One region of the Priestia sp. USM5 genome, then DNA from elsewhere that is predicted to be linked to it. Evidence: a T-box and tRNA genes for the amino acid it is inferred to sense, from the RefSeq annotation. Region 1 holds a T-box; the other regions hold tRNA genes.
What was found. The T-box of region 1 lies ahead of ileS (isoleucine--tRNA ligase). A T-box ahead of a tRNA ligase gene usually reads a tRNA of that ligase, here a tRNA-Ile.
Positions count from the first base shown of each region.

Region 2: it has a tRNA-Ile gene. The T-box ahead of ileS (isoleucine--tRNA ligase) is inferred to sense a tRNA for this amino acid. The anticodon was not compared.
Region 3: it has a tRNA-Ile gene. The T-box ahead of ileS (isoleucine--tRNA ligase) is inferred to sense a tRNA for this amino acid. The anticodon was not compared.
Region 4: it has a tRNA-Ile gene. The T-box ahead of ileS (isoleucine--tRNA ligase) is inferred to sense a tRNA for this amino acid. The anticodon was not compared.

Region 1 is NZ_JBSGKN010000001.1:624,469-631,361, forward strand. Features, by position in the region: gene ACWATA_RS03270 (YggS family pyridoxal phosphate-dependent enzyme) at 1-620, shown strand, start outside; gene ACWATA_RS03275 (cell division protein SepF) at 637-1,101, shown strand; gene ACWATA_RS03280 (YggT family protein) at 1,105-1,374, shown strand; gene ACWATA_RS03285 (YlmH family RNA-binding protein) at 1,426-2,199, shown strand; gene ACWATA_RS03290 (DivIVA domain-containing protein) at 2,284-2,778, shown strand; T-box leader at 2,848-3,068, shown strand; gene ileS (isoleucine--tRNA ligase) at 3,140-5,905, shown strand; gene ACWATA_RS03300 (conjugal transfer protein TraR) at 6,076-6,363, shown strand; gene lspA (signal peptidase II) at 6,444-6,893, shown strand, end outside.
Region 2 is NZ_JBSGKN010000007.1:65,497-72,389, forward strand. Features, by position in the region: rRNA gene ACWATA_RS28145 (23S ribosomal RNA) at 1-2,865, shown strand, start outside; rRNA gene rrf (5S ribosomal RNA) at 2,929-3,044, shown strand; tRNA gene ACWATA_RS28155 (tRNA-Val) at 3,161-3,236, shown strand; tRNA gene ACWATA_RS28160 (tRNA-Thr) at 3,241-3,316, shown strand; tRNA gene ACWATA_RS28165 (tRNA-Tyr) at 3,325-3,408, shown strand; tRNA gene ACWATA_RS28170 (tRNA-Gln) at 3,418-3,492, shown strand; tRNA gene ACWATA_RS28175 (tRNA-Lys) at 3,497-3,572, shown strand; tRNA gene ACWATA_RS28180 (tRNA-Leu) at 3,586-3,667, shown strand; tRNA gene ACWATA_RS28185 (tRNA-Gly) at 3,687-3,761, shown strand; tRNA gene ACWATA_RS28190 (tRNA-Cys) at 3,770-3,843, shown strand; tRNA gene ACWATA_RS28195 (tRNA-Leu) at 3,858-3,946, shown strand; tRNA gene ACWATA_RS28200 (tRNA-Arg) at 3,956-4,032, shown strand; tRNA gene ACWATA_RS28205 (tRNA-Pro) at 4,037-4,113, shown strand; tRNA gene ACWATA_RS28210 (tRNA-Ala) at 4,124-4,199, shown strand; tRNA gene ACWATA_RS28215 (tRNA-Ser) at 4,210-4,302, shown strand; tRNA gene ACWATA_RS28220 (tRNA-Asp) at 4,314-4,389, shown strand; tRNA gene ACWATA_RS28225 (tRNA-Gly) at 4,403-4,476, shown strand; tRNA gene ACWATA_RS28230 (tRNA-Ile) at 4,483-4,559, shown strand; tRNA gene ACWATA_RS28235 (tRNA-Asn) at 4,563-4,637, shown strand; tRNA gene ACWATA_RS28240 (tRNA-Glu) at 4,642-4,713, shown strand; gene ACWATA_RS28245 (FtsZ/tubulin family protein) at 5,078-6,202, opposite strand; gene ACWATA_RS28250 (hypothetical protein) at 6,199-6,504, opposite strand.
Region 3 is NZ_JBSGKN010000001.1:4,034,777-4,041,669, reverse strand. Features, by position in the region: rRNA gene ACWATA_RS21290 (23S ribosomal RNA) at 1-825, shown strand, start outside; rRNA gene rrf (5S ribosomal RNA) at 889-1,004, shown strand; tRNA gene ACWATA_RS21280 (tRNA-Val) at 1,111-1,186, shown strand; tRNA gene ACWATA_RS21275 (tRNA-Thr) at 1,191-1,266, shown strand; tRNA gene ACWATA_RS21270 (tRNA-Tyr) at 1,275-1,358, shown strand; tRNA gene ACWATA_RS21265 (tRNA-Gln) at 1,365-1,439, shown strand; tRNA gene ACWATA_RS21260 (tRNA-Lys) at 1,444-1,516, shown strand; tRNA gene ACWATA_RS21255 (tRNA-Gly) at 1,526-1,600, shown strand; tRNA gene ACWATA_RS21250 (tRNA-Arg) at 1,607-1,683, shown strand; tRNA gene ACWATA_RS21245 (tRNA-Pro) at 1,688-1,764, shown strand; tRNA gene ACWATA_RS21240 (tRNA-Ala) at 1,770-1,845, shown strand; tRNA gene ACWATA_RS21235 (tRNA-Met) at 1,876-1,952, shown strand; tRNA gene ACWATA_RS21230 (tRNA-Ser) at 1,980-2,072, shown strand; tRNA gene ACWATA_RS21225 (tRNA-Met) at 2,098-2,174, shown strand; tRNA gene ACWATA_RS21220 (tRNA-Asp) at 2,179-2,254, shown strand; tRNA gene ACWATA_RS21215 (tRNA-Phe) at 2,263-2,338, shown strand; tRNA gene ACWATA_RS21210 (tRNA-His) at 2,349-2,424, shown strand; tRNA gene ACWATA_RS21205 (tRNA-Gly) at 2,436-2,509, shown strand; tRNA gene ACWATA_RS21200 (tRNA-Ile) at 2,516-2,592, shown strand; tRNA gene ACWATA_RS21195 (tRNA-Asn) at 2,596-2,670, shown strand; tRNA gene ACWATA_RS21190 (tRNA-Glu) at 2,675-2,746, shown strand; gene ACWATA_RS21185 (M48 family metallopeptidase) at 2,956-4,215, shown strand; gene aceA (isocitrate lyase) at 4,608-5,891, shown strand; gene ACWATA_RS21175 (IDEAL domain-containing protein) at 6,087-6,323, opposite strand; gene ACWATA_RS21170 (S9 family peptidase) at 6,500-6,893, shown strand, end outside.
Region 4 is NZ_JBSGKN010000008.1:67,695-74,587, forward strand. Features, by position in the region: gene ACWATA_RS28610 (hypothetical protein) at 32-766, opposite strand; gene ACWATA_RS28615 (hypothetical protein) at 960-1,808, shown strand; gene ACWATA_RS28620 (IDEAL domain-containing protein) at 2,359-2,556, opposite strand; gene ACWATA_RS28625 (recombinase family protein) at 2,737-3,348, opposite strand; tRNA gene ACWATA_RS28630 (tRNA-Glu) at 4,258-4,329, opposite strand; tRNA gene ACWATA_RS28635 (tRNA-Ile) at 4,372-4,445, opposite strand; tRNA gene ACWATA_RS28640 (tRNA-Gly) at 4,458-4,531, opposite strand; tRNA gene ACWATA_RS28645 (tRNA-Asp) at 4,543-4,618, opposite strand; tRNA gene ACWATA_RS28650 (tRNA-Ser) at 4,630-4,722, opposite strand; tRNA gene ACWATA_RS28655 (tRNA-Ala) at 4,733-4,808, opposite strand; tRNA gene ACWATA_RS28660 (tRNA-Pro) at 4,814-4,890, opposite strand; tRNA gene ACWATA_RS28665 (tRNA-Arg) at 4,895-4,971, opposite strand; tRNA gene ACWATA_RS28670 (tRNA-Leu) at 4,981-5,069, opposite strand; tRNA gene ACWATA_RS28675 (tRNA-Cys) at 5,082-5,155, opposite strand; tRNA gene ACWATA_RS28680 (tRNA-Gly) at 5,166-5,240, opposite strand; tRNA gene ACWATA_RS28685 (tRNA-Leu) at 5,260-5,341, opposite strand; tRNA gene ACWATA_RS28690 (tRNA-Lys) at 5,355-5,430, opposite strand; tRNA gene ACWATA_RS28695 (tRNA-Gln) at 5,435-5,509, opposite strand; tRNA gene ACWATA_RS28700 (tRNA-Tyr) at 5,517-5,600, opposite strand; tRNA gene ACWATA_RS28705 (tRNA-Thr) at 5,609-5,684, opposite strand; tRNA gene ACWATA_RS28710 (tRNA-Val) at 5,689-5,764, opposite strand; rRNA gene rrf (5S ribosomal RNA) at 5,881-5,996, opposite strand; rRNA gene ACWATA_RS28720 (23S ribosomal RNA) at 6,060-6,893, opposite strand, start outside.

The sequences.
Region 1 (6,893 bases):
AAGTTAATCGAAATCGAGAAGATGTAAAGCTGATTGCTGTAACAAAATACGTTTCCACAAAACGAGCAGCAGAAGCAGTGGATGCAGGCATTTTACATCTTGGAGAAAACAGGGATGAAGGTCTTCTAGAAAAGTATGAATCAATCGGTGAGAAAGCGACCTGGCATTTTATCGGAAGCTTACAAACAAGAAAAGTAAAAAATGTGATTGATAAAGTTGACTATATTCATTCACTAGACCGATTATCTTTAGCAAAAGAAATTGATAAACGTGCAGGACATCGTATAAAATGTTTTGTACAAGTTAATGTTGCCGAAGAACAATCAAAGCATGGCCTTGCTGTAGAAGAGGTAATTCCATTTATTCAATCTCTTGAAACATTTACAAATATCCAAGTAGTTGGATTAATGACCATGGCTCCTCACACAGATGACGAGTCCTTGCTTCGCAGCTGTTTTCAAGGTCTAAAGAAATTGCAGGATCGTATACAAGAACTAAACCTCCCGTATGCACCTTGTACGGAGCTATCAATGGGAATGTCAAACGATTATGCAATTGCAATTGAAGAAGGAGCAACATTTATTCGACTAGGAACCACGCTAGTTGGGAATGAACGTTAAGGAGGTGTAATTCAAGATGAGTATGAAAAATCGCTTTAGAAGTTTTTTTGCTCTTGATGACGATACTGAATATGTAGAAGAACATTACGAACAAGAAGAGTCGGTAGAAGAGCCTGTACAGCAGTCGAGACCAGTGAAAGCTAGTCAGCAGCCGAATCAGCAGCAAAACGTGATTAGCTTGCAAAGCGTTCAAAAATCATCAAAAATGATGCTTTGCGAACCTCGCGTCTATGCCGAAGCACAAGAAATTACGGATCATTTAAAAAATCGTAAAGTCGTAGTTGTTAATTTACAGCGCATTCAACGAGATCAAGCAGTGAGAATTGTCGACTTTTTAAGTGGTACAGTTTATGCTTTAGGCGGGGACATTCAAAAAATTGGAACCGACATCTTTTTATGTACACCTGATAATGTAGACGTAAGCGGAAGCATTTCAGATATGATGGGAGAACACGATACAACAAACGTAAAGAGGTGGTAGTTTTTGGACATCGTTTTTGGGATTCTCGCAAAATTGATTGGGCTTTACTCATGGGCACTGATTATTTACATTTTGATGTCTTGGGTACCCGATGTAAGGGCCTCTAAGTTTGGTCAGCTGCTTGGCAGTATTTGCGAGCCTTACTTAGAGCCTTTTCGTAAAATCATTCCGCCTATTGGCATGATTGATATTTCACCTCTTGTTGCAATCTTTTTACTACGATTTGCGGAAAGAGGCGTGTATTCACTTAATAATGTGATGGGGTTTATTTAAAAAAGGAATCGCTGGATTCCTTTTTTACATACCAATAGTAGGAGTAATAATATGTCTATTTATGAACATTTTAGGCAAGAAGAACATGGGTTTATTGATCAAGTTCTTCAGTGGAAAGAAGATGTCCTACATCAATACAGCCCAAAATTAACGGATTTTTTAGATCCAAGAGAGCAGCAGATTGTGACGGTTATTGTCGGGACTGAAGGAGAGGTTCAAGTTTCATTTGATGGTGGACAACCGTTTGCTGAACGCAAGCGTGCGCTGCTATATCCGGATTACTATGTGCCTGAAAGCGAAGATTTTCAGTTGCATATGTACGAATTGAATTATCCTAAAAAGTTTGTGACGATTGAACATCCTCAAGTTCTTGGTTCGGCGATGTCCTTAGGACTGCGCCGTTCAAAATTTGGCGATATTTTGGTTGCGGGAGACGATATTCAGCTTGTAGCCGCAGAGGAAATTTCTTCTTATATTGAGATGAATTTAACATCAATTGGAAAAGCCAAAGTTTCACTTTCTTCTATTCAAAGAGAGCAGCTGCATGTGGTAAAAGAAGAGCTGATTGAACACGTTTATACAGTTTCTTCAATGAGGCTTGATGTTTTGCTGTCGACCATTCACAATTTATCAAGACAAAAAGTCCAGCCGTTTATTGCAAATGGAGCGGTAAAAGTAAATTTTAAAGTCATTGAACAGCCTTCTTTTGAATGTCATGAAGGTGATATTTTGTCGCTTCGTGGCCACGGCAGAAGTCGTATCGTTTCACTTGAAGGCAAAACCAAAAAAGAAAAATGGCGAATTGTTGTAGGAAAGCAGAAATAAAGAAATCTACTAGCAGGAAATTTTAAAAATATGTCGAATAAACCATTACTAATGATGTAATGAGACAACACGGAGGTGGCCTAGATGCCTTTAACCCCTTTGGATATTCATAACAAAGAGTTTAATCGCGGATTTCGCGGATATGATGAAGATGAAGTAAATGAGTTTCTTGACCAAGTAATTAAAGACTATGAGCTGGTAATGCGTGATAAAAAGGAGTTAGAAGGAAGAGTATCTGAATTAACAGATCGTCTTGGACATTTTACTAACATCGAAGAAACGTTAAATAAATCAATTTTAATTGCTCAAGAAGCAGCGGAAGATGTAAAGCGAAACGCTGAAAAAGAAGCGAAGCTCATTATAAAAGAAGCAGAAAAAAATGCGGACCGTATTATTAATGAAGCACTGTCTAAGTCTCGTAAAATTGCGATGGACATTGAGGAGACGAAAAAGCAGTCTAAAGTATTTAGAACTCGTTTCAAAATGTTAATTGAAGCACAGCTTGAAATGTTAAACAGCGATGACTGGGATCAGTTGATGGATTATGAGATGCCAGCGCTAGAAGAAAAAATTGACTAGTCAAGACATCATCTTGACTTCTCACGTTTTGTTGTCATATAATTTGGTAACAGATGAAATTTCATATCAAACAGTACGGAGACAGGGACAGTAGCTTTTTTAGTTTGTCAAAGCGAATCGAGGATGGTGCGAGCTCGATAACAAACAAAAAAGTGAAAATCACCCTAGAGTACCATTGCTGAAATGATGATAGTAAGCAGTGGCGGTTTATTCACGTTACGAATGCAAAGAGGATTTGCGTGCAGCAAATCTACTAGGGTGGTACCGCGGGAGGCCTTCTCGTCCCTTTTTGGGATGAGGAGGTCTTTTTGTTATGGTGCAAAAAGATATGAAATTTACGTTTTTTTTTGGAGGGTAAAACATGGAATATAAAGATACATTATTGATGCCAAAAACTGAATTTCCGATGCGTGGAAATTTACCGAACCGCGAGCCTAAAATGCAAGAACAGTGGGCTGAAATGAATATTTATGAAAAAGTACAAAAACGTACGGAAGGCCGTCCGCTATTCGTCCTGCATGATGGACCTCCATATGCCAATGGCGATATTCACATGGGACATGCCTTAAATAAAATTTTAAAAGATTTTATCGTTCGCTATAAGTCGATGTCAGGCTTCTGCGCACCTTATGTGCCAGGCTGGGATACACACGGCTTGCCAATTGAAACGGCTTTAACAAAAAATAAAAAAGTAAACCGCAAAGAAATGACAGTAGCTGAATTCCGTAAGCTTTGCGAACAGTATGCTTGGGAACAAGTAAACGGCCAGCGTGAGCAGTTCAAGCGTTTAGGCGTACGCGGAGATTGGGATAATCCATATGTAACGCTTCAGCCACAGTACGAAGCGCAGCAAATCAAAGTATTTGGCGATATGGCGAAAAAAGGCTATATCTACAAAGGATTAAAACCTGTATACTGGTCCCCTTCAAGTGAATCTGCTTTAGCAGAAGCGGAAATTGAATACTATGACAAGCGTTCAGCTTCTATTTACGTAGCGTTTAATGTGAAAGATGGTAAAGGCGTGCTTGAACAAGATGAAAAATTCATCATTTGGACGACAACACCATGGACAATGCCAGCTAACCAAGGGATTGCTGTCAATCCCGAGCTTCAGTACAGCGTAGTTGAAGCAGATGGAGCAAAATATGTAGTAGCAACTGAACTTATTGAAACAGTTGCTAAAGAAATTGAATGGGCTGACTATAAGACACTTCGTACAGTAAAAGGTTCAGAACTTGAACGCGTGGTAGCTGAACATCCAATCTACAAGCGTGATTCTTTAGTTGTTCTTGGCGATCACGTAACGACTGATGCTGGTACTGGCTGTGTTCATACAGCACCGGGACACGGGGAAGACGACTTTATCGTTGGTCAAAAATATGGTTTGGAAGTTCTTTGTCCAGTTGATAGTAAGGGTCATATGACGAATGAAGCACCAGGATTTGAAGGATTATTCTATGATAAAGCGAATAAGCCGATTACAGACAAACTAGAAGAAGAAGGCGCGCTGTTAAAATTAAGTTTCATTACCCACTCATATCCACATGACTGGCGTACGAAGAAACCAACAATTTTCCGTGCAACAGCACAGTGGTTTGCGTCTATTAAAGATTTCCGTGAAGATTTATTAAAAGCAGTAGAAAAAACAGAATGGGTGCCTACTTGGGGTGAAACGCGACTTTATAACATGGTGCGTGACCGCGGAGACTGGTGTATTTCTCGTCAACGTGCATGGGGCGTTCCGATTCCAGTATTTTATGCTGAAAATGATGAGCCAATCATTACGGACGAGACAATTGAGCACGTATCAAATCTATTTAGAGAACATGGATCAAACGTATGGTTTGAGCGTGAAGCAAAAGACTTGCTTCCAGAAGGCTTTACTCATGAAGGAAGCCCAAATGGCCGTTTCACAAAAGAAACAGACATCATGGACGTATGGTTTGACTCTGGTTCTTCACATCAAGCTGTTCTTGAAGAGCGTGAAGACTTACAGCGTCCGGCTGATTTGTATTTAGAAGGTTCTGACCAATACCGCGGCTGGTTTAATTCAAGTCTTTCTACAAGTGTAGCTGTAACAGGTGAAGCACCTTATAAAGGCGTACTTAGCCACGGATTTGCTTTAGACGGTGAAGGTCGCAAAATGAGTAAGTCATTAGGGAATGTTGTAATTCCAGAAAAAGTAATGAAACAACTAGGTGCGGATATTTTACGTCTATGGGTAGCTTCTGTAGATTACCAAGCGGATGTTCGTGTATCTGATAACATTTTAAAACAAGTAGCAGAAGTATACCGTAAAATCCGCAACACGTTCCGTTTCTTACTAGGAAACCTAGCGGACTTTAATCCAACAACTGACGCTGTAGCCGTTGAAGACCTTCGTGAAGTAGACCGCTACATGCTTGTGAAGCTGAACAAATTAATTGATAAAGTGAAAAAATCTTATGATTCATATGAATTCTCAAGCATTTATCACGCAGTGCATAATTTCTGTACAATTGATATGAGTTCATTCTACTTAGACTTTGCAAAAGATGTATTGTACATTGAAGCAGAAAATAATGTAGAGCGTCGCAGCATTCAAACGGTTCTTTATGAAACGTTATTATCGTTAACGAAATTAGTGTCTCCAATTCTTTCTCATACAGCAGACGAAGTATGGGTTCACATTCCGAACGTAACGGAAGAAAGCGCGCAGCTAGTTGATATGCCAGAGGTTCAAGAAATTGAAGGAGCAGATCAATTAGTAGAGAAATGGGATGCGTTCATGGAGCTTCGCGATGAAGTCTTAAAAGCGCTAGAACAAGCTCGTAATGAAAAAGTAATCGGTAAGTCTTTAGAAGCAAAATTAACGCTGTATCCAACAGCAGATACGAAAGAGCTGTTAGCCTCTATTTCTGAAAATGTAGGTCAACTCTTCATCGTTTCAGATCTCGAGGTAGCAGAAGGTGAAGCGCCTGCTGAAGCACAAAAATTCAGCTATGCTTCAATTGTTGTAAGTAAAGCAGAAGGTGAGAAGTGTGAGCGCTGCTGGGTAGTATCACCAACAGTTGGCGAAGATCAAGATCACCCAACTTTATGTACACGCTGTGCGGATGTTGTGAAAAATCACTACGTTCAGCAGTAATGAACAAAAGCACGTCCTTTTTGGGCGTGTTTTTTGCTGTACGAAATTCCCAAATACAATGGTATAAAGCATTCAAAGCCTTAGGAAAAACTTGTGTTGTAGATTCGATGGAAAACTCGGTAAACCTAACATCATTAATACTTCATCTTATCAGCACAGGAGGCGTTTGCATGTATGAAAATTATCTTTCCATTGGACAGGAATTAGCTCTTATCAAAGAAGAATTACAAGATCGCCTATTGAGATATGCTACAGAACAATCTGGTTATATAGATGAAAAGGAACGTTACGTAATAGAAATGATTAAAGCCGATTTAAAAGATGTAGAACACGCGCTAGCAAAGCTTGACGTTGGTGCGTTCGGAATTGATGAACTAACTGGCGAAGTGATGTCTATTCATAAATTAAAAGTAATGCCGACGGCCCGCACAAACGAAGATTTATTTGTTTTATGGTGAGAAGCGAGAAAAAAAATGAATTATGTGCTAAAATGCTTTAGTATGGATTCGTTTGATTTTATTGCGGGAGGAAAACGTTTGTGTTTTATTATCTTATCGCTTTAGCTGTTATACTTATTGATCAGGTAACAAAATGGATGATTGTAAAAGAAATGTATTATGGACAAAGCATCACCGTAATTGAAAACTTTCTTTACATTACCTCTCATCGTAACAGAGGAGCCGCGTGGGGGATTTTACAAGGACAGATGTGGTTCTTTTATCTCATTACGGTGGTTGTGGTAGTCGGTTTAATAATTTATATTCAAAAGCTCAAAAAACAAGATAAATGGTTCGGTATTGCGCTAGCATTAATGTTAGGCGGCGCCATTGGAAACTTTATTGATCGAGTGGTCCGTAAAGAAGTAGTTGATTTCGTAAATACATACATCTTTACGTATGATTTTCCGATTTTTAACGTAGCTGATTCGGCACTTGTCGTCGGAGTAATCATCATGTTTATTATGACGCTGTTTGAAGGGAAAATGAAG
Region 2 (6,893 bases), on a different contig from region 1:
TATGCTTCGGGGAGCTGTAAGTGAGCTTTGATCCGGAGATTTCCGAATGGGGAAACCCACTGTTCGTAATGGAACAGTATCTTTATCTGAATACATAGGATATTGAAGGCAGACCCGGGGAACTGAAACATCTAAGTACCCGGAGGAAGAGAAAGCAAATGCGATTTCCTGAGTAGCGGCGAGCGAAACGGAATTAGCCCAAACCAAGAGGCTTGCCTCTTGGGGTTGTAGGACACTCTATACGGAGTTACAAAGGAACGAAGTAAATGAAGCGACCTGGAAAGGTCCGTCGAAGAAGGTAACAACCCTGTAGTTGAAACTTCGTTCCCTCTTGAGTGGATCCTGAGTACGGCGGAACACGTGAAATTCCGTCGGAAGCTGGGAGGACCATCTCCCAAGGCTAAATACTACCTAGTGACCGATAGTGAACCAGTACCGTGAGGGAAAGGTGAAAAGCACCCCGGAAGGGGAGTGAAAGAGATCCTGAAACCGTGTGCCTACAAGTAGTCAGAGCCCGTTAACGGGTGATGGCGTGCCTTTTGTAGAATGAACCGGCGAGTTACGATCCCATGCAAGGTTAAGCTGATAAGGCGGAGCCGTAGCGAAAGCGAGTCTGAATAGGGCGTTTAGTATGTGGTTGTAGACCCGAAACCAGGTGATCTACCCATGTCCAGGGTGAAGTTCAGGTAACACTGAATGGAGGCCCGAACCCACGCACGTTGAAAAGTGCGGGGATGAGGTGTGGGTAGCGGAGAAATTCCAATCGAACCTGGAGATAGCTGGTTCTCTCCGAAATAGCTTTAGGGCTAGCCTCATGTTGTGAGAGTCTTGGAGGTAGAGCACTGATTGGACTAGGGGCCCCCAACGGGTTACCGAATTCAGTCAAACTCCGAATGCCAAAGACTTATCCATGGGAGTCAGACTGCGAGTGATAAGATCCGTAGTCAAAAGGGAAACAGCCCAGACCACCAGCTAAGGTCCCCAAGTATACGTTAAGTGGAAAAGGATGTGGAGTTGCTTAGACAACCAGGATGTTGGCTTAGAAGCAGCCACCATTTAAAGAGTGCGTAATAGCTCACTGGTCGAGTGACTCTGCGCCGAAAATGTACCGGGGCTAAACGTATCACCGAAGCTGTGGATTGACATCTTTGATGTCAGTGGTAGGAGAGCGTTCTAAGTGCAGCGAAGTCAGACCGTAAGGACTGGTGGAGCGCTTAGAAGTGAGAATGCCGGTATGAGTAGCGAAAGACAAGTGAGAATCTTGTCCACCGAATGCCTAAGGTTTCCTGAGGAAGGCTCGTCCGCTCAGGGTTAGTCGGGACCTAAGCCGAGGCTGAAAAGCGTAGGCGATGGCCAACAGGTTGATATTCCTGTACCACCTCCCCGCCGTTTGAGTAATGGGGGGACGCAGTAGGATAGGGTAAGCGCGCTGCTGGATATGCGCGTTCAAGCAGTTAGGCTGATGAGTAGGCAAATCCGCTCATCATGAAGGCTGAGCTGTGATGACGAGGGAATTATAGTACCGAAGTTCCTGATTCCACACTGCCAAGAAAAGCCTCTAGCGAGGCGGGAGGTGCCCGTACCGCAAACCGACACAGGTAGGCGAGGAGAGAATCCTAAGGTGATCGAGAGAACTCTCGTTAAGGAACTCGGCAAAATGACCCCGTAACTTCGGGAGAAGGGGTGCTCTGGTAGGGTGTATAGCCCGAGAGAGCCGCAGTGAATAGGCCCAGGCGACTGTTTAGCAAAAACACAGGTCTCTGCGAAGCCGCAAGGCGAAGTATAGGGGCTGACGCCTGCCCGGTGCTGGAAGGTTAAGAGGAGGGGTTATCCTTTGGGAGAAGCTCTGAATCGAAGCCCCAGTAAACGGCGGCCGTAACTATAACGGTCCTAAGGTAGCGAAATTCCTTGTCGGGTAAGTTCCGACCCGCACGAAAGGCGTAACGATCTGGGCACTGTCTCAACGAGAGACTCGGTGAAATTATAGTACCTGTGAAGATGCAGGTTACCCGCGACAGGACGGAAAGACCCCGTGGAGCTTTACTGTAGCCTGATATTGAATTTTGGTACAGCTTGTACAGGATAGGTAGGAGCCTGAGAAGCCGGAGCGCTAGCTTCGGTGGAGGCGTCGGTGGGATACTACCCTGGCTGTATTGAAATTCTAACCCGCGGCCCTGATCGGGCCGGGAGACAGTGTCAGGTGGGCAGTTTGACTGGGGCGGTCGCCTCCTAAAATGTAACGGAGGCGCCCAAAGGTTCCCTCAGAATGGTTGGAAATCATTCGTAGAGTGTAAAGGCACAAGGGAGCTTGACTGCGAGACCTACAAGTCGAGCAGGGACGAAAGTCGGGCTTAGTGATCCGGTGGTTCCGCATGGAAGGGCCATCGCTCAACGGATAAAAGCTACCCCGGGGATAACAGGCTTATCTCCCCCAAGAGTCCACATCGACGGGGAGGTTTGGCACCTCGATGTCGGCTCATCGCATCCTGGGGCTGTAGTCGGTCCCAAGGGTTGGGCTGTTCGCCCATTAAAGCGGTACGCGAGCTGGGTTCAGAACGTCGTGAGACAGTTCGGTCCCTATCCGTCGTGGGCGTAGGAAATTTGAGAGGAGCTGTCCTTAGTACGAGAGGACCGGGATGGACACACCGCTGGTGTACCAGTTGTCTTGCCAAAGGCATCGCTGGGTAGCTATGTGTGGACGGGATAAGTGCTGAAAGCATCTAAGCATGAAGCCCCCCTCAAGATGAGATTTCCCATAGCGCAAGCTAGTAAGATCCCTGAAAGATGATCAGGTTGATAGGTCAGAGGTGGAAGCGTGGCGACATGTGTAGCTGACTGATACTAATCGATCGAGGACTTAACCAAACTTTTAAAAGCGTAAGCTTTACTCAGCAAACTGTTATCTAGTTTTGAGAGAACAATCTCTTGTCTGGTGGCGATAGCGAAGAGGTCACACCCGTTCCCATACCGAACACGGAAGTTAAGCTCTTTAGCGCCAATGGTAGTTGGGACTTTGTCCCTGTGAGAGTAGGACGTTGCCAGGCAATAAATAAGACCCCTTATGAGTCTCTTGTAAAAGAGCATAGGGGTTTTTTATTTGAAATATTCTATCATAAGTAATGAAAATAACGCTTATTAACGCGCTTATATAGATTTTTTTGGAGGATTAGCTCAGCTGGGAGAGCACCTGCCTTACAAGCAGGGGGTCGGCGGTTCGATCCCGTCATCCTCCACCACCGTGCCGGTGTAGCTCAACTGGTAGAGCAACTGACTTGTAATCAGTAGGTTGGGGGTTCAAGTCCTCTTGCCGGCACCATTTATATCGGAGGGGTAGCGAAGTGGCTAAACGCGGCGGACTGTAAATCCGCTCCTTCGGGTTCGGCAGTTCGAATCTGCCCCCCTCCACCATCTCTTTATTGGGCTATCGCCAAGCGGTAAGGCAACGGATTTTGATTCCGTCATGCGTTGGTTCGAATCCAGCTAGCCCAGCCATAGAGAGCCATTAGCTCAGTTGGTAGAGCATCTGACTTTTAATCAGAGGGTCGAAGGTTCGAGTCCTTCATGGCTCACCAGTTATATTCACACGCGGGTGTGGCGGAATTGGCAGACGCGCTAGACTTAGGATCTAGTGTCTTATGACGTGGGGGTTCAAGTCCCTTCACCCGCATCTTAAATTAAATAAATGTGCGGAAGTAGTTCAGTGGTAGAACACCACCTTGCCAAGGTGGGGGTCGCGAGTTCGAACCTCGTCTTCCGCTCCATATATATTGGCGGCATAGCCAAGTGGTAAGGCCAAGGTCTGCAAAACCTTTATCACCGGTTCAAATCCGGTTGCCGCCTCCACGTATAAAAGTCCTGCCGGGGTGGTGGAATTGGCAGACACACAGGACTTAAAATCCTGCGGTAGGTGACTACCGTGCCGGTTCAAGTCCGGCCCTCGGCACCATTTTAATAAGCGCCCGTAGCTCAATTGGATAGAGCGTTTGACTACGGATCAAAAGGTTAGGGGTTCGACTCCTCTCGGGCGCGCCATGAACGGGAAGTAGCTCAGCTTGGTAGAGCACTTGGTTTGGGACCAAGGGGTCGCAGGTTCGAATCCTGTCTTCCCGACCAGAAGTATCATGGGGCCTTAGCTCAGCTGGGAGAGCGCCTGCCTTGCACGCAGGAGGTCAGCGGTTCGATCCCGCTAGGCTCCACCATGCAATATACGGAGGAATACCCAAGTCCGGCTGAAGGGATCGGTCTTGAAAACCGACAGGGGTGTCAAAGCCCGCGGGGGTTCGAATCCCTCTTCCTCCTCCATTTTCTATTTTGGTCCCGTGGTGTAGCGGTTAACATGCCTGCCTGTCACGCAGGAGATCGCGGGTTCGATTCCCGTCGGGACCGCCATTTTTAAAAATAAGCGGGTGTAGTTTAATGGTAAAACCTCAGCCTTCCAAGCTGATGTCGTGAGTTCGATTCTCATCACCCGCTCCAAATAATGGGCCTATAGCTCAGCTGGTTAGAGCGCACGCCTGATAAGCGTGAGGTCGGTGGTTCGAGTCCACTTAGGCCCACCATATTCCACAGTAGCTCAGTGGTAGAGCTATCGGCTGTTAACCGATCGGTCGTAGGTTCGAGTCCTACCTGTGGAGCCATATTGGCCCGTTGGTCAAGCGGTTAAGACACCGCCCTTTCACGGCGGTAACACGGGTTCGAATCCCGTACGGGTCATCTTAAAAGCAGTTTGCATATGCAAACTGCTTTTTTATTTGTAGGAGATAAATTATTGATTTTAATTAATATAGAATTTATATCGTTTCATAGCAAAAATGTTAATTAGAAAATTTTTTGATATTAGAGTAACAAATACGAAGTATATTCTTATACTCAGATTCTTCTATACCCAATGTTTACATACTTATTTCCAATTTAAACAACAACTTTTTCTGGAACACTCTACAAAAAAGAACCCTTGTGGCAGTAAGGGTTTCAAGTGATTCATAAAGGTGATCTCTCCACATCTGTGTAAACAAAGAGTCTATAAAAAGTGCATCTTATATATATATGTTTGTCTTCATAGATATACTAAAAATGCTCAACGATTCTGATACTTATCTAAAATTGAATTGATTGCCTTCTTTTTATTTCTAGGTAGTGGTTTCTTATGAGAAGCCTTAGGCAATTTCAACTTAGATTCATAACCTGTTTCTATGGTAGATAACTCCTCTTTTACCTTCTGCTGTGCTTCAATTTTTTCTTCAATAGTTTTTAATCGGGTAGAATAATAAGGCATTCCTGATAAAATTGTTGTTACCTTTGCATGATCACTTTCATAGGTTCCTTCAAATAGATGGGTTGGCTCTCCCCCCTTAAAGGAACTAAATAGTTGGGCTGAATCTATCGTAAATAAGTCTAGTGGACCTTCATATATAATTCCTGCTTTTGGTATAGTTTGCATTTCAAGTGGTGCAAAGATTGAGTTTTCCCATGATTTCTTAATTACTTCTGTAATACCCTCATTTCTAATATCTGCTTGCCCTTCATCTAATTTTGTTATTTCTGCAGATGAAATGGCAGAAATTCCTTTTGTTGAAAAAATTGTACGTAAGTCTTTCTTATCTAAAACACCATGCTTAGAGTGTCTATCCGTATATTTAGGAAGAGTACTAATTAAGTTCACAAATGTTTCGTTTGTTTCTTTAAAGATTCTAGCTTTTCCTGCATTCGGATTTTTCTTTTTCACCTGCTCGTTATCAATAGGTAATACACAAAGGTCCTGAGGTGAAAGCTCTTCAGTAACATACAGTGCATTGACTTGATGAACCAATGCTTCTGTAGTATCGGGTAAGATAGGAACTGCTACAATTGCTTTGTCATCCATTTCCTGAGCAAGAAGATCCACAAGCATCGGTCCAATACCACCACCAGAGCCACCACCTGCAGAAAAACAAACCATAATAATTTCAGTACTAGGTGTTGAAAAGTTCTCTTTAATAAACTTCAGTGCCAGTTCCCAGTTTTTATCGACCATAAGATTAATAGCTTCATCTCGATTTTTTCCTACTCCTTCGCTACCTATAAGCCTTAGACGCTCTTCTACAAAATCTAATGACTCCAAATCACGTTCTGAAAAGTTCAATGCAACAGCATTAATACCATTTTCAAATGCTAAATCAGCTATATTCCCACCTGCAGCACCAATTCCTACAATACCTATCATATTTCCTTAACCCCCTCATTTTCTTCTCCTTGAAGTATGGCCTGTTGTACAGCTTGTTGACCGTATTCTGTTAGATACAATTTATGTTCTTTTCCTCCAGTAACAGTTCCTATGAAATGGATAGCTTCAAGCTTGTTGAGTGTCTTACGAAAGTTAGCTGTTGAATATTCAAACTCATCTGCAATACTACTTTTCTTTATCGCTTTAAACACAGCGTTTGCTTCATTCTGAAATAACCATCCCAGAATGCTAACATCTTCAATAGTCAGTTTCCTCATTACCTCCTCAAAGTAGTCACTCATATAGATACTCCTTTCTCTAAAATGTACGTCATAGATATTTAAGTAGTTTATTAGCTTTTTTTGTCATTCAGATACTTTCGATGGTTTTTTCTATGCAATAAAAGTTCATGTGAATCTATATAAACTCACTGATTTTCATTGCGCATCAAGTATCACTGAGTAACAATATCGCTACATCACTATCCATATGTATATTAGAAAATCCTTATGACACATTTCCCAGTTTTGCATCGGAATTGTATACTTTGAATTATTTATGACAGAACTAAAAGAATAAATAACTGTTAAAAGTCATATTAAAAAAGAGCATACACTTGTTGGAAACCAACGGGTGTATGCTCTTTTTTTACTTATAACACTCATTATAGTAGCTAACTTTACATAGCAAT
Region 3 (6,893 bases), 3.4 Mb from region 1:
TTACTGTAGCCTGATATTGAATTTTGGTACAGCTTGTACAGGATAGGTAGGAGCCTGAGAAGCCGGAGCGCTAGCTTCGGTGGAGGCGTCGGTGGGATACTACCCTGGCTGTATTGAAATTCTAACCCGCGGCCCTGATCGGGCCGGGAGACAGTGTCAGGTGGGCAGTTTGACTGGGGCGGTCGCCTCCTAAAATGTAACGGAGGCGCCCAAAGGTTCCCTCAGAATGGTTGGAAATCATTCGTAGAGTGTAAAGGCACAAGGGAGCTTGACTGCGAGACCTACAAGTCGAGCAGGGACGAAAGTCGGGCTTAGTGATCCGGTGGTTCCGCATGGAAGGGCCATCGCTCAACGGATAAAAGCTACCCCGGGGATAACAGGCTTATCTCCCCCAAGAGTCCACATCGACGGGGAGGTTTGGCACCTCGATGTCGGCTCATCGCATCCTGGGGCTGTAGTCGGTCCCAAGGGTTGGGCTGTTCGCCCATTAAAGCGGTACGCGAGCTGGGTTCAGAACGTCGTGAGACAGTTCGGTCCCTATCCGTCGTGGGCGTAGGAAATTTGAGAGGAGCTGTCCTTAGTACGAGAGGACCGGGATGGACACACCGCTGGTGTACCAGTTGTCTTGCCAAAGGCATCGCTGGGTAGCTATGTGTGGACGGGATAAGTGCTGAAAGCATCTAAGCATGAAGCCCCCCTCAAGATGAGATTTCCCATAGCGCAAGCTAGTAAGATCCCTGAAAGATGATCAGGTTGATAGGTCAGAGGTGGAAGCGTGGCGACATGTGTAGCTGACTGATACTAATCGATCGAGGACTTAACCAAACTTTTAAAAGCGTAAGCTTTACTCAGCAAATTGTTATCTAGTTTTGAGAGAGCAATCTCTTGTCTGGTGGCGATAGCGAAGAGGTCACACCCGTTCCCATACCGAACACGGAAGTTAAGCTCTTTAGCGCCAATGGTAGTTGGGACTTTGTCCCTGTGAGAGTAGGACGTTGCCAGGCAATGAATAAGACCCCTTTTTATGCTCTTGTAAAAGAGTCTAGGGGTTTTTTATTTGGCTCATTTGTAAAAAACTTATATACACATTTAATGTTGTGTATGATATTTGGAGGATTAGCTCAGCTGGGAGAGCACCTGCCTTACAAGCAGGGGGTCGGCGGTTCGATCCCGTCATCCTCCACCACCGTGCCGGTGTAGCTCAACTGGTAGAGCAACTGACTTGTAATCAGTAGGTTGGGGGTTCAAGTCCTCTTGCCGGCACCATTTATATCGGAGGGGTAGCGAAGTGGCTAAACGCGGCGGACTGTAAATCCGCTCCTTCGGGTTCGGCAGTTCGAATCTGCCCCCCTCCACCATTTTATTGGGCTATCGCCAAGCGGTAAGGCAACGGATTTTGATTCCGTCATGCGTTGGTTCGAATCCAGCTAGCCCAGCCATAGAGAGCCATTAGCTCAGTTGGTAGAGCATCTGACTTTTAATCAGAGGGTCGAAGGTTCGAGTCCTTCATGGCTCATTTTAATAAGCGGAAGTAGTTCAGTGGTAGAACACCACCTTGCCAAGGTGGGGGTCGCGAGTTCGAACCTCGTCTTCCGCTCCATATAAAGCGCCCGTAGCTCAATTGGATAGAGCGTTTGACTACGGATCAAAAGGTTAGGGGTTCGACTCCTCTCGGGCGCGCCATAAACGGGAAGTAGCTCAGCTTGGTAGAGCACTTGGTTTGGGACCAAGGGGTCGCAGGTTCGAATCCTGTCTTCCCGACCATTTATGGGGCCTTAGCTCAGCTGGGAGAGCGCCTGCCTTGCACGCAGGAGGTCAGCGGTTCGATCCCGCTAGGCTCCACCAATGAAATTAAATAATTGTAACGAATAATATGGCGGTGTAGCTCAGCTGGCTAGAGCGTACGGTTCATACCCGTGAGGTCGTGGGTTCGACTCCCTCCGCCGCTACCATATAAGTTACATTTGTTATAAATATACGGAGGAATACCCAAGTCCGGCTGAAGGGATCGGTCTTGAAAACCGACAGGGGTGTTAAAGCCCGCGGGGGTTCGAATCCCTCTTCCTCCGCCATTTATTTATATCATATTCATATCATCGCGGGGTGGAGCAGTTCGGTAGCTCGTCGGGCTCATAACCCGAAGGTCGCAGGTTCAAATCCTGTCCCCGCAACCAAAGTGGTCCCGTGGTGTAGCGGTTAACATGCCTGCCTGTCACGCAGGAGATCGCGGGTTCGATTCCCGTCGGGACCGCCATTTTGTTTGGCTCGGTAGCTCAGTTGGTAGAGCAAAGGACTGAAAATCCTTGTGTCGGCGGTTCGATTCCGTCCCGAGCCACCATTTTAAGACGGCGATTGTGGCGAAGTGGTTAACGCACCGGATTGTGGTTCCGGCATTCGTGGGTTCGATTCCCATCAGTCGCCCCATCTTAAGTAACGCGGGTGTAGTTTAGTGGTAAAACCTCAGCCTTCCAAGCTGATGTCGTGAGTTCGATTCTCATCACCCGCTCCAAATAATGGGCCTATAGCTCAGCTGGTTAGAGCGCACGCCTGATAAGCGTGAGGTCGGTGGTTCGAGTCCACTTAGGCCCACCATATTCCACAGTAGCTCAGTGGTAGAGCTATCGGCTGTTAACCGATCGGTCGTAGGTTCGAGTCCTACCTGTGGAGCCATACTGGCCCGTTGGTCAAGCGGTTAAGACACCGCCCTTTCACGGCGGTAACACGGGTTCGAATCCCGTACGGGTCATCTCAAAAGCAGTTTGCATATGCAAACTGCTTTTTTTGTTTGTAAACAGAGTTTAGACAAAAGAATAAACTCTGTTTTTCGTTTTTCTATGATTTTCTCTTCACAATTTGCATTTCCTATAGCACATCTCTAAACGCTTGTTCTAAATTTCGAAAAAAAACCTACAATAGTAATAACAGAATACTGTTTGTACAAAAGGAGGGGAATGCGTGAAAAAAATTGTTTTGTGGTCCATCGGAGTTTTTCTTGTGTATGCAGCTTGTATATGGGTGTATTTATTTTATATAAGTGACACCTCTATTCCACAATCATTAAAAGGTACCAGCGTGGATCCGGCTACGTTTATGAATGCAAGAGAACTTATGTTAACCGAAAAATATTCAAAGATTAGAGATGCGCTCTTTTTTATCCGAATTCCATATGAGTGGTTAGGGTTTATTTTAATTTTAGTGTTAGGTGTGTCTAAGAAAGTGAATAAGTGGTCTAAAGACGTCAGTCGTTTCAGTCTTCTCCAAACTGCTATTTATGTATTTTGGTTATCTGTTCTGCTGCTGATCTACTCTTTTCCTATGGACTGGATTAGCTATAAGCTTTCAACGGCTTACCATATTACGACGCAACCTTTCCAAGGATGGATGAAAGATCTTTTTACAGATTTTTGGGTGAACTATGCCACGATGTTTTTAGTGATTGCTGTGTTGTATGCATTCATTCGTAAGTTTTCAAAAAGATGGTGGCTGTATGCGTGGCTAGTATCTATTCCATTTACGCTATTTTTGACGTTTATTCAACCAGTGGTTATCGATCCGTTATATAACGATTTTTATCCATTAAAGAATAAAGAGCTGGAGACGAAAATTTTGCATTTAGCAGATGAAGCTCATATACCTGCTAAGCATGTATATGAAGTAAACATGTCTGAAAAAACGAACTCTCTCAATGCATATGTAACGGGAATAGGTTCTAATTCAAGAATTGTGTTATGGGATACTACTCTTAATAAATTGACGGAACGTGAAATTTTGTTTATCATGGCGCACGAAATGGGTCACTATGTGAAGAAACATATTTATGTAGGGATTGCTTCAGCCTTAGTTTTATCGATTGTAGGTTTATGGCTAACGAAACATTTAGCTAGCTTTGTGATTAAGAGATGGGGGAAAGCATTAAAAATCACTTCTCTTAGTGATTTAAATTCATTACCGCTTATTCTACTTATTTTTTCTGTGCTCACATTTGCTGTAAGTCCTTTAACAAATATGCAGTCGCGTCATCATGAACTTCAATCTGACACGTACGCCATGGACTTAACAGGAGATAAACAAGCTGCTATTAAAACATTTCAGGATTTAACAAAATCAGGACTGTCCCAGGTGAATCCGCCGTATTTAGTGAAAATTTTTCGATATGGTCATCCAACAATATTGGAAAGAATTTCATTTGTTGAGAAGTATGAAAGAAATGAATAAGTGATATAAGAAAAAGTAAAGGATATATGAAGCCTTTTATACGTAGGTATTAATAGAAAAGCCTCCTTGCGAGTAGGAAAAAAATTCTAAAAGGAGGTTTCATTTTCGAAAGTACTGTTATATAATAACGTATGTAAAATAAAAACTGTTTTATAACAATAGGGAGGAATAGTTATTTGTGATTGAAAAGATAGCAGTCAAACTTATCAGCGTATATTCACCTCAGCAAAGTCTTACTACATGTCCTTCAACTATTTACTTATTTCATCTACGTTCTTACTAACACTATGGCAAACTGCTAATTTACTTCATCATGAAACAGACATATTCTCACTGCTGCGTTTTATATTTTTATGAATATAGAATTTTAAATTCATTAGGGGGTATAAAGAATGAAAGAGATTCGTGTAAAAAACCTTGAAGAGAACTGGAAAAGCGATGAGCGTTGGAAAGGAATTGAACGTCCATATTCTGCAGAAAAAGTCATTGGACTGAGAGGATCCATTGATATTGAACACACGCTTGCTAGAAGAGGGGCCGAAAAGTTCTGGAACTTATTAAAAACAGAGCCATACGTTCATGCATTAGGAGCTTTAACAGGAAATCAAGCAGTACAACAGGTAAAAGCAGGGTTAAAAGCCATTTATCTCAGTGGATGGCAAGTAGCTGCAGATGCAAACCTTTCAGGAAATATGTATCCTGATCAAAGTCTATATCCAGCAAACAGCGTGCCGCATGTTGTGAAACGAATCAATCAAGCGCTGCAGCGTGCCGATCAAATTCAGCATTTAGAAGGAGAAGGAGATATTGATTACTTTGCTCCAATTGTAGCAGATGCAGAAGCAGGGTTCGGAGGACAGTTGAACGTATTTGAATTAATGAAAGGAATGATTGAGTCAGGAGCATCTGCGGTACACTTTGAAGATCAATTGTCATCTGAGAAAAAGTGTGGTCATCTTGGCGGCAAGGTATTGCTTCCAACTCAGACAGCTGTGAAAAACTTGATTGCTGCTCGTTTAGCTGCTGATGTAATGGGTGTTCCAACACTTCTGATTGCTCGTACCGATGCTGATGCCGCTGATTTAATTACAAGTGATGTTGATCCTGTAGATCGCCAGTTTATTACAGGTGAACGCACCGCTGAAGGTTTTTATCGCACGAGAGCCGGAATCGATCAAGCTATCGCTCGTGGCTTAGCATATGCGCCATATGCTGATCTAGTATGGTGTGAGACGTCTGAACCAAACTTGGAACAGGCACAAAAATTTGCAGATGCTATTCATGAAAAATTCCCAGGTAAAATGCTTGCTTATAACTGTTCACCATCTTTCAACTGGAAGAAAAAATTAGATAAGAAAACGATTGAAAAGTTTCAAAGAGAAATCGCAAAAATGGGCTACAAATTCCAATTCGTTACGCTTGCTGGCTTCCACGCTTTAAATCACAGCATGTTTGAACTGGCACGAGGATATAAAACAAGAGGAATGGCAGCTTATTCAGAGTTACAAGAAAGAGAGTTTGCTAGTGAAATAAATGGATATACTGCTACAAGACATCAGCGTGAAGTAGGAACGGGTTATTTTGATGAAGTGGCGCAAGTAGTTTCCGGTGGGACTTCCTCTACAACAGCTTTAAAAGGTTCAACAGAAGAAGAGCAGTTTCAGGCGCATAAATAACAAAAAATCTATGAGTGGAACGGTTGTTTACTTCCACTCATAGAAAAAATCCTAACAAAAAAGATTCTTACATCTGTAAGAATCTTTTTTTATGTAGTAAACACGATTTAACAGACAGCTGTTCTTCCTGAGAAGAAAGGTTCTGCCTGTTAAACGTACATATAAATCATTAACATGAATGAACTTCTTGAAATATTAAGTAGATGTTTGAAGTAAGGATTGGTACTGTGCTGATAGCTCATAAAAAGCAGTTTCATCACGTTGATCTAATGCCGTGTTAATGTTTGTTTCTAACAGTTCTTTTTGACGCTTAAAAAGCGATTCATCAATTACCATTTCGATATAAACATCCAACATACTCACAGTATCAATTACTTTTTTCTTGCGAGCGAGGGACTTCATCATTTCCGTGTACGATTTTTCATTGTTCATACCTCATCACCTCTGCACCCTTTTTATTATTATATAGATTAAAAGAAGAAAAAACAACTAATTTTCTAAATTTTTAGATTTTTATTTTTAGAAATGATAAAGTAAGAGGGAAACGCTACTTTCGTTTTTATCGATTGGCTATTTGGTTTAAAAATGAATCCTTGGGGGCGAAGAAATTGAATCATGTAAAAAAGCGTACGGTAACGGTAGAGGATTTGTATGAATTGAAGTCTGTGTATAACCCTCAGATTTCTCTAGATGGAAAAAGTGTAGTTTATACGGTTCGAGAAACGAAAAAAATAGAAAACGGTTATGAGACGCAGCTGTTTATGTTAGATCTTGAAACAAAAAAAACAAAGCAATTGACGTATTATAAAGGAAATAATCATTCTCCCGCCTGGTCTCCTGACGGCAGGTGGATTGCTTTTTTATCAGATCGCAGTCAAACCGTTCAGCTCTATCTATTAGCAGCGACAGGCGGGGAAGCAGAAGCACTCACAGATTGTGAAAAAGGCGTTAGTAATCCCGTATGGTCTCCTTATAGTGATGAAATTATGTTTTCTACAAAAG
Region 4 (6,893 bases), on a different contig from region 1:
TATATCATGCACTACTTTTAAACTAGTTGATTTAATTAAAATATTTATAGAACAAACTATCGGGTACATTGGGCTTTTTGGGTTGATAACTTCTCATAACGCACATTGGACATTCAGAAATAAAATAATTTGTAACTTTAGGGTCGCCGTAACCGCCCCTATGGAGCCAAGCATGAAACATAGAGCCTATAAGCAGGCCGGCAGTTACATTCGGTTGTTGGAGTTGATATACATTAACAATCATAGATAACGGAGTTTGAGTCTTAGTGACTGTCGGTGGTAATTGTATTGTTATAGGAGAAGGGGTGTATATCCAATCTATCCTAGCTCTTTGGGATCGGCGAAGCCCATTGTCTTTAATGACTTCTGTCAATTGTTCCATAGCTAAATCTGTGGCCTGTTTTCCGTCTGTAACATTAACACCAAAATAACGTAAAGGCTGTAAGTTTTTCACCGCATATGTGTTCGTGCAATCAGCCAATTGTGATACACCATTATTAAATCCATTGTTCCATTTTTGTGTTAGATGCAACGACCAGTTAAATAATACACCTTTAATAGTGTCTTGAATTTTTTGTACCTGGTCTGGAGTAAACTGCTTGGAAATATCAAAGAAAATAGTTGGTGGTAAGTCAGAGATGCCTTGGGGGATAGGGACTGCAAAAGCTATTTCTCTATAAATTTGTAATGGAAGGTATTGTAAGAACTCTTTATCTTGATTTTTTTGAATAGATTTCTCTAAATTTTGTTTACTATTCGTTAGCAATGTTATGTTCCCCTTTGTAAAAAGGTATTTATATTAACAGAATATGCTACCAATCAAAAAGAGTTTGGACATGCTTAAAAGGAAAATATTTATTATTTTATTTCTCTTAAATAAAGAAGCATTTTTATCATCGTACAAGCATTCCTTGATCTAATGAATAATATATCAAGAACAATAGACAGAAAGAGAAAGGGTGGTAAAAATCATTAAGAACGATAAAGGTAAAAGAGAAAATGACTGCGTTCAAAATCAACCAGGACTTCCACTAGCTACTACAGTTAATTTAGCAGTTGTAGGTGATAGTCATGTAGGTTTTTTAAACAGTCAAAGTATGTTTAATACCCTTTTGCAAAGAGTAGTGAACAATGGTAATAAACGATATATTATATTTGGTGGAGATGATGTACACGCTTTAGGTGCTTCTTCAATACAAGTAGCTGAAACATATTACCAACAGTTCACTAATATTTTAAATAATGTTTTAGGATCAATTCCCTTCAGATCTTCTATAGGAAACTGGGAGGCTACTAACAGAAATAACAGTAGAGCTTTATTTCGACAGTACATCAATCGTTATTTAACTGGCTATAGAGTTATTCCTGGAACACAAGGGTTGGTGCGTCATGTTTGGTTAGATAATGGTCGAGGCGGGGTATTTAGCCAGGATAGCTTAAACTTGCTAAGTAACTTAGATCCTAACTATTATTACATTATTGATTTTCATTGGCCTTTGAGAGTTCCAGGTATAACTACGGAAATACATGGTGATCATGTTATGACTCAAATGCAGACAAACATGTTTTTTAATGCTATACCCTCTAACGTAAGGAACAAAATTTTAGCGATTTTCACTCATCATGCACATAAATTTTTTGCTAACTCAGTTACAATCAATCCTAACTTTCCTAATACCTCGTTTTTTGTAACTGGATGTTCAGGGGACTATGCATGTATATCCAGCGAGAGAGGATACTATGAATTAAATTTAACAGTCCAAAATAATATAGCTACTTTGCAAACCATAAAAACTCGCGTTCAATAGCTTGAGGAATAAAGAAGACTACATTAAGAGTAGGTAGGGTAACCTTAGGCAACTTTCCATTCTCAAAATGCAAAAATCGCCAGCTTATATAACTAGCGAAAAGCTGCATTTATTATTTCATTTGTATAAGTTTACTTTTTATAACATATTATCTCCTTCATCTCACAACTTACTATTTCTTAGTACGTATGATCGTGTTACATTAAAAGATAAAACTATTCCTTTGATCTTTAAGGAAGATAGTTTTATCTTCTTTTTACAATATGTCTCCATCAATCCGGAAAGGGAGGATTTTATGAGTAACATTCTTAACTTTAATAAGTTTCAAAGACATAAAATAATGAAGAAATTTCTTCGTTGCGCTTTAGTAACAGGAGCAATTATGATCTGCTGCATGCTTGCTTATTTACTAATCTTAATAGAAATATATTCTCCTGCTCATTATCCCATTTATATTGAAGCTAAACCATAATAATTGTGTTCTTAACCTCTTATGAAAGATACTCAGTCTGGTTTGTTTATATAATGACTTCCTATTTCTAATTATTTACTAAGATACAAATTTTAGTTCAACCGTTAAACGCAAAAAAGCTTCTTTGTCTTTATTCTTTAAGGACTGATCAATCTCTTCAAGAATTTTACCTCTTTTGAATTGTTTCGTTACTTGACTTAAAAACAATTCAGCTAATATTTCATCAGATATATTTTTTTCAATTTGACTCATTTCGTTGGATATATTATTTTCCATAAACGATTAACCCCTTTATCATTTCTCTTTTAAAAATAGTGTTTCCTTTTTTCATTGTTTTAATACGAGGTTAATAGATAAATTAGTATATAGAAGAATATGGAATAAAAGATAACTTGACACAAAGAATAATATTTATTTCAAAGCTCTAAAGGTAAAACATAAACTAGCTTAAACAGTTTACATATTCATTGCATCCTCATGTTGTTTTACTAATTTATAAAACGTTGTCTTTTTTACATTCGCTTCCTTCATTGCCTGTACGGCTGTAATTTCATTTCGTTTCCAACGGTTATAAGCCTCAATAAAATCTTGGCTAACTTGGGCTTTAGGACGGCCAAAAGATATACCACTCTTCAGCGCAGCATTAATTCCTTCTCGCTGGCGTTTACGAATACGATCTCGTTCTTCTTGCGCCATCCAGGACAAAATTTGAAGAACCAAATCTGCAATAAAGGTTCCCAAACTATCCTTATACTGAGTCGTATCCAGCAAAGGCATATCCAAGACAACAATGTCTGCCTCAATTTCTTTCGTAATAGCATTCCACTCTTGTAAAATTTCTTCTTTGTTACGACCAAAACGATCTAGTGAATGAATGTAAAGAATATCTCCTTTACGAATCATTCGTTTTAGTAATTGGTACTGTTCTCGATTGAAATTTTTTCCACTTTGTTTATCCATGAAAATATCTCGAGGAGAAATGCCCACTTCTTCCATGGACTGAAGTTGTCGTCCTTCATTTTGATCTCGGCTGCTTACACGGATATATCCAAATTTTCTATTTTCCATTTTTATACTCCCTTTTGTGTCTATCTTCTTTTTATTCTACCAAAAACGTTCGTAAAAGTGTATTAGATAAAGAGAACGTTCGTAATTACTTTTCTTACTTAAACGAACGATAAAAACAGTAGATTTCTTATATAAAAGGAAAGTTCGTAAAAGTATACTTTTACGAACTTTCCTTTTATATATTTATTAAATGTATAGAAGTATTTCCTTAGTGATTTAAACATTAGCCAAATAACTATGTCATGAACAATACATAGGAAATTGATATTATATCCCCTATTAAATTAATGTGATAAGAAGAAAGGTCTAAATTTATGCAGAGATTATTTAATTACAGCATTTATTAATAAAAAACATTAAATTATATGTCTTTAACGTGCAGAGAAACGCTCTGTAAGGAATTTAACTTTTGTTTTACACACAATGGGGGGATTAGATACAAATTTTCAGCAATTAAGAAAAGAGATTAGCACAACTTTTATAAAGGCATTTATATTAAGGAGAATATTTTATTTAAGATTTTAAGTTATTAATACATAAAATGGTGGAGATCTTTAAACATTGTTTCTCGTTACAGAAGAGTCCATTCGGTTAAGGTCTATGAAAGTTGACCGTTTTTTGGTCATCACCTGTTTGTTCGAATCATCCTCTAAAGACCCAGTACCATCACATTGTACTATTGAGCAGATTCAAAGAACGCTTTTTCCGTTACGTCTCCTTCAACATCAGCAGCTTCTGCTGATCCAGAAGAACCTCCTAAATTCGGTAGAGCTAATGGAGTCGCTAACTAAATAACTAAACCTACGGCAGAAGCTACCACAGCTTATTTCGCTTTTCTTATTCAATCTCCTCCTAATTTTATTTAATAGAAATAAAAAAGCAGTTTGCAAATGCAAACTGCTTTTTTGATGACCCGTACGGGATTCGAACCCGTGTTACCGCCGTGAAAGGGCGGTGTCTTAACCGCTTGACCAACGGGCCAGTATCAATTTATAAGTTAAATTCAATTACTATAAAACATGATGGGCCTAAGTGGACTCGAACCACCGACCTCACGCTTATCAGGCGTGCGCTCTAACCAGCTGAGCTATAGGCCCTTTACTTGGATTTGGAGCGGGTGATGAGAATCGAACTCACGACATCAGCTTGGAAGGCTGAGGTTTTACCACTAAACTACACCCGCATATTTTAAAGTGGCGGTCCCGACGGGAATCGAACCCGCGATCTCCTGCGTGACAGGCAGGCATGTTAACCGCTACACCACGGGACCAAAATAGAAAATGGCGGAGGAAGAGGGATTCGAACCCCCGCGGGCTTTAACACCCCTGTCGGTTTTCAAGACCGATCCCTTCAGCCGGACTTGGGTATTCCTCCGTGTACTGTATGGTGGAGCCTAGCGGGATCGAACCGCTGACCTCCTGCGTGCAAGGCAGGCGCTCTCCCAGCTGAGCTAAGGCCCCATAAATGGTCGGGAAGACAGGATTCGAACCTGCGACCCCTTGGTCCCAAACCAAGTGCTCTACCAAGCTGAGCTACTTCCCGTTTATGGCGCGCCCGAGAGGAGTCGAACCCCTAACCTTTTGATCCGTAGTCAAACGCTCTATCCAATTGAGCTACGGGCGCTTATTAAAATGGTGCCGAGGGCCGGACTTGAACCGGCACGGTAGTCACCTACCGCAGGATTTTAAGTCCTGTGTGTCTGCCAATTCCACCACCCCGGCAGGACTTATACGTGGAGGCGGCAACCGGATTTGAACCGGTGATAAAGGTTTTGCAGACCTTGGCCTTACCACTTGGCTATGCCGCCAATATATATATGGAGCGGAAGACGAGGTTCGAACTCGCGACCCCCACCTTGGCAAGGTGGTGTTCTACCACTGAACTACTTCCGCGCATTTATCTAAATTAAGATGCGGGTGAAGGGACTTGAACCCCCACGTCATAAGACACTAGATCCTAAGTCTAGCGCGTCTGCCAATTCCGCCACACCCGCGTGTAAATATAACTGGTGAGCCATGAAGGACTCGAACCTTCGACCCTCTGATTAAAAGTCAGATGCTCTACCAACTGAGCTAATGGCTCTCTATGGCTGGGCTAGCTGGATTCGAACCAACGCATGACGGAATCAAAATCCGTTGCCTTACCGCTTGGCGATAGCCCAATAAAGATGGTGGAGGGGGGCAGATTCGAACTGCCGAACCCGAAGGAGCGGATTTACAGTCCGCCGCGTTTAGCCACTTCGCTACCCCTCCGATATAAATGGTGCCGGCAAGAGGACTTGAACCCCCAACCTACTGATTACAAGTCAGTTGCTCTACCAGTTGAGCTACACCGGCACGGTGGTGGAGGATGACGGGATCGAACCGCCGACCCCCTGCTTGTAAGGCAGGTGCTCTCCCAGCTGAGCTAATCCTCCAAAAAAATCTATATAAGCGCGTTAATAAGCGTTATTTTCATTACTTATGATAGAATATTTCAAATAAAAAACCCCTATGCTCTTTTACAAGAGACTCATAAGGGGTCTTATTTATTGCCTGGCAACGTCCTACTCTCACAGGGACAAAGTCCCAACTACCATTGGCGCTAAAGAGCTTAACTTCCGTGTTCGGTATGGGAACGGGTGTGACCTCTTCGCTATCGCCACCAGACAAGAGATTGCTCTCTCAAAACTAGATAACAGTTGGCTGAGTAAAGCTTACGCTTTTAAAATTTTGGTTAAGTCCTCGATCGATTAGTATCAGTCAGCTACACATGTCGCCACGCTTCCACCTCTGACCTATCAACCTGATCATCTTTCAGGGATCTTACTAGCTTGCGCTATGGGAAATCTCATCTTGAGGGGGGCTTCATGCTTAGATGCTTTCAGCACTTATCCCGTCCACACATAGCTACCCAGCGATGCCTTTGGCAAGACAACTGGTACACCAGCGGTGTGTCCATCCCGGTCCTCTCGTACTAAGGACAGCTCCTCTCAAATTTCCTACGCCCACGACGGATAGGGACCGAACTGTCTCACGACGTTCTGAACCCAGCTCGCGTACCGCTTTAATGGGCGAACAGCCCAACCCTTGGGACCGACTACAGCCCCAGGATGCGATGAGCCGACATCGAGGTGCCAAACCTCCCCGTCGATGTGGACTCTTGGGGGAGATAAGCCTGTTATCCCCGGGGTAGCTTTTATCCGTTGAGCGATGGCCCTTCCATGCGGAACCACCGGATCACTAAGCCCGACTTTCGTCCCTGCTCGACTTGTAGGTCTCGCAGTCAAGCTCCCTTGTGCCTTTACACTCTACGAATGATTTCCAACCATTCTGAGGGAACCTTTGGGCGCCTCCGTTACATTTTAGGAGGCGACCGCCCCAGTCAAACTGCCCACCTGACACTGTCTCCCGGCCCGATCAGGGCCGCGGGTTAGAATTTCAATACAGCCAGGGTAGTATCCCACCGACGCCTCCACCGAAGCTAGCGCTCCGGCTTCTCAGGCTCCTACCTATCCTGTACAAGCTGTACCAAAATTCAATATCAGGCTACAGTAAAGCTCCACG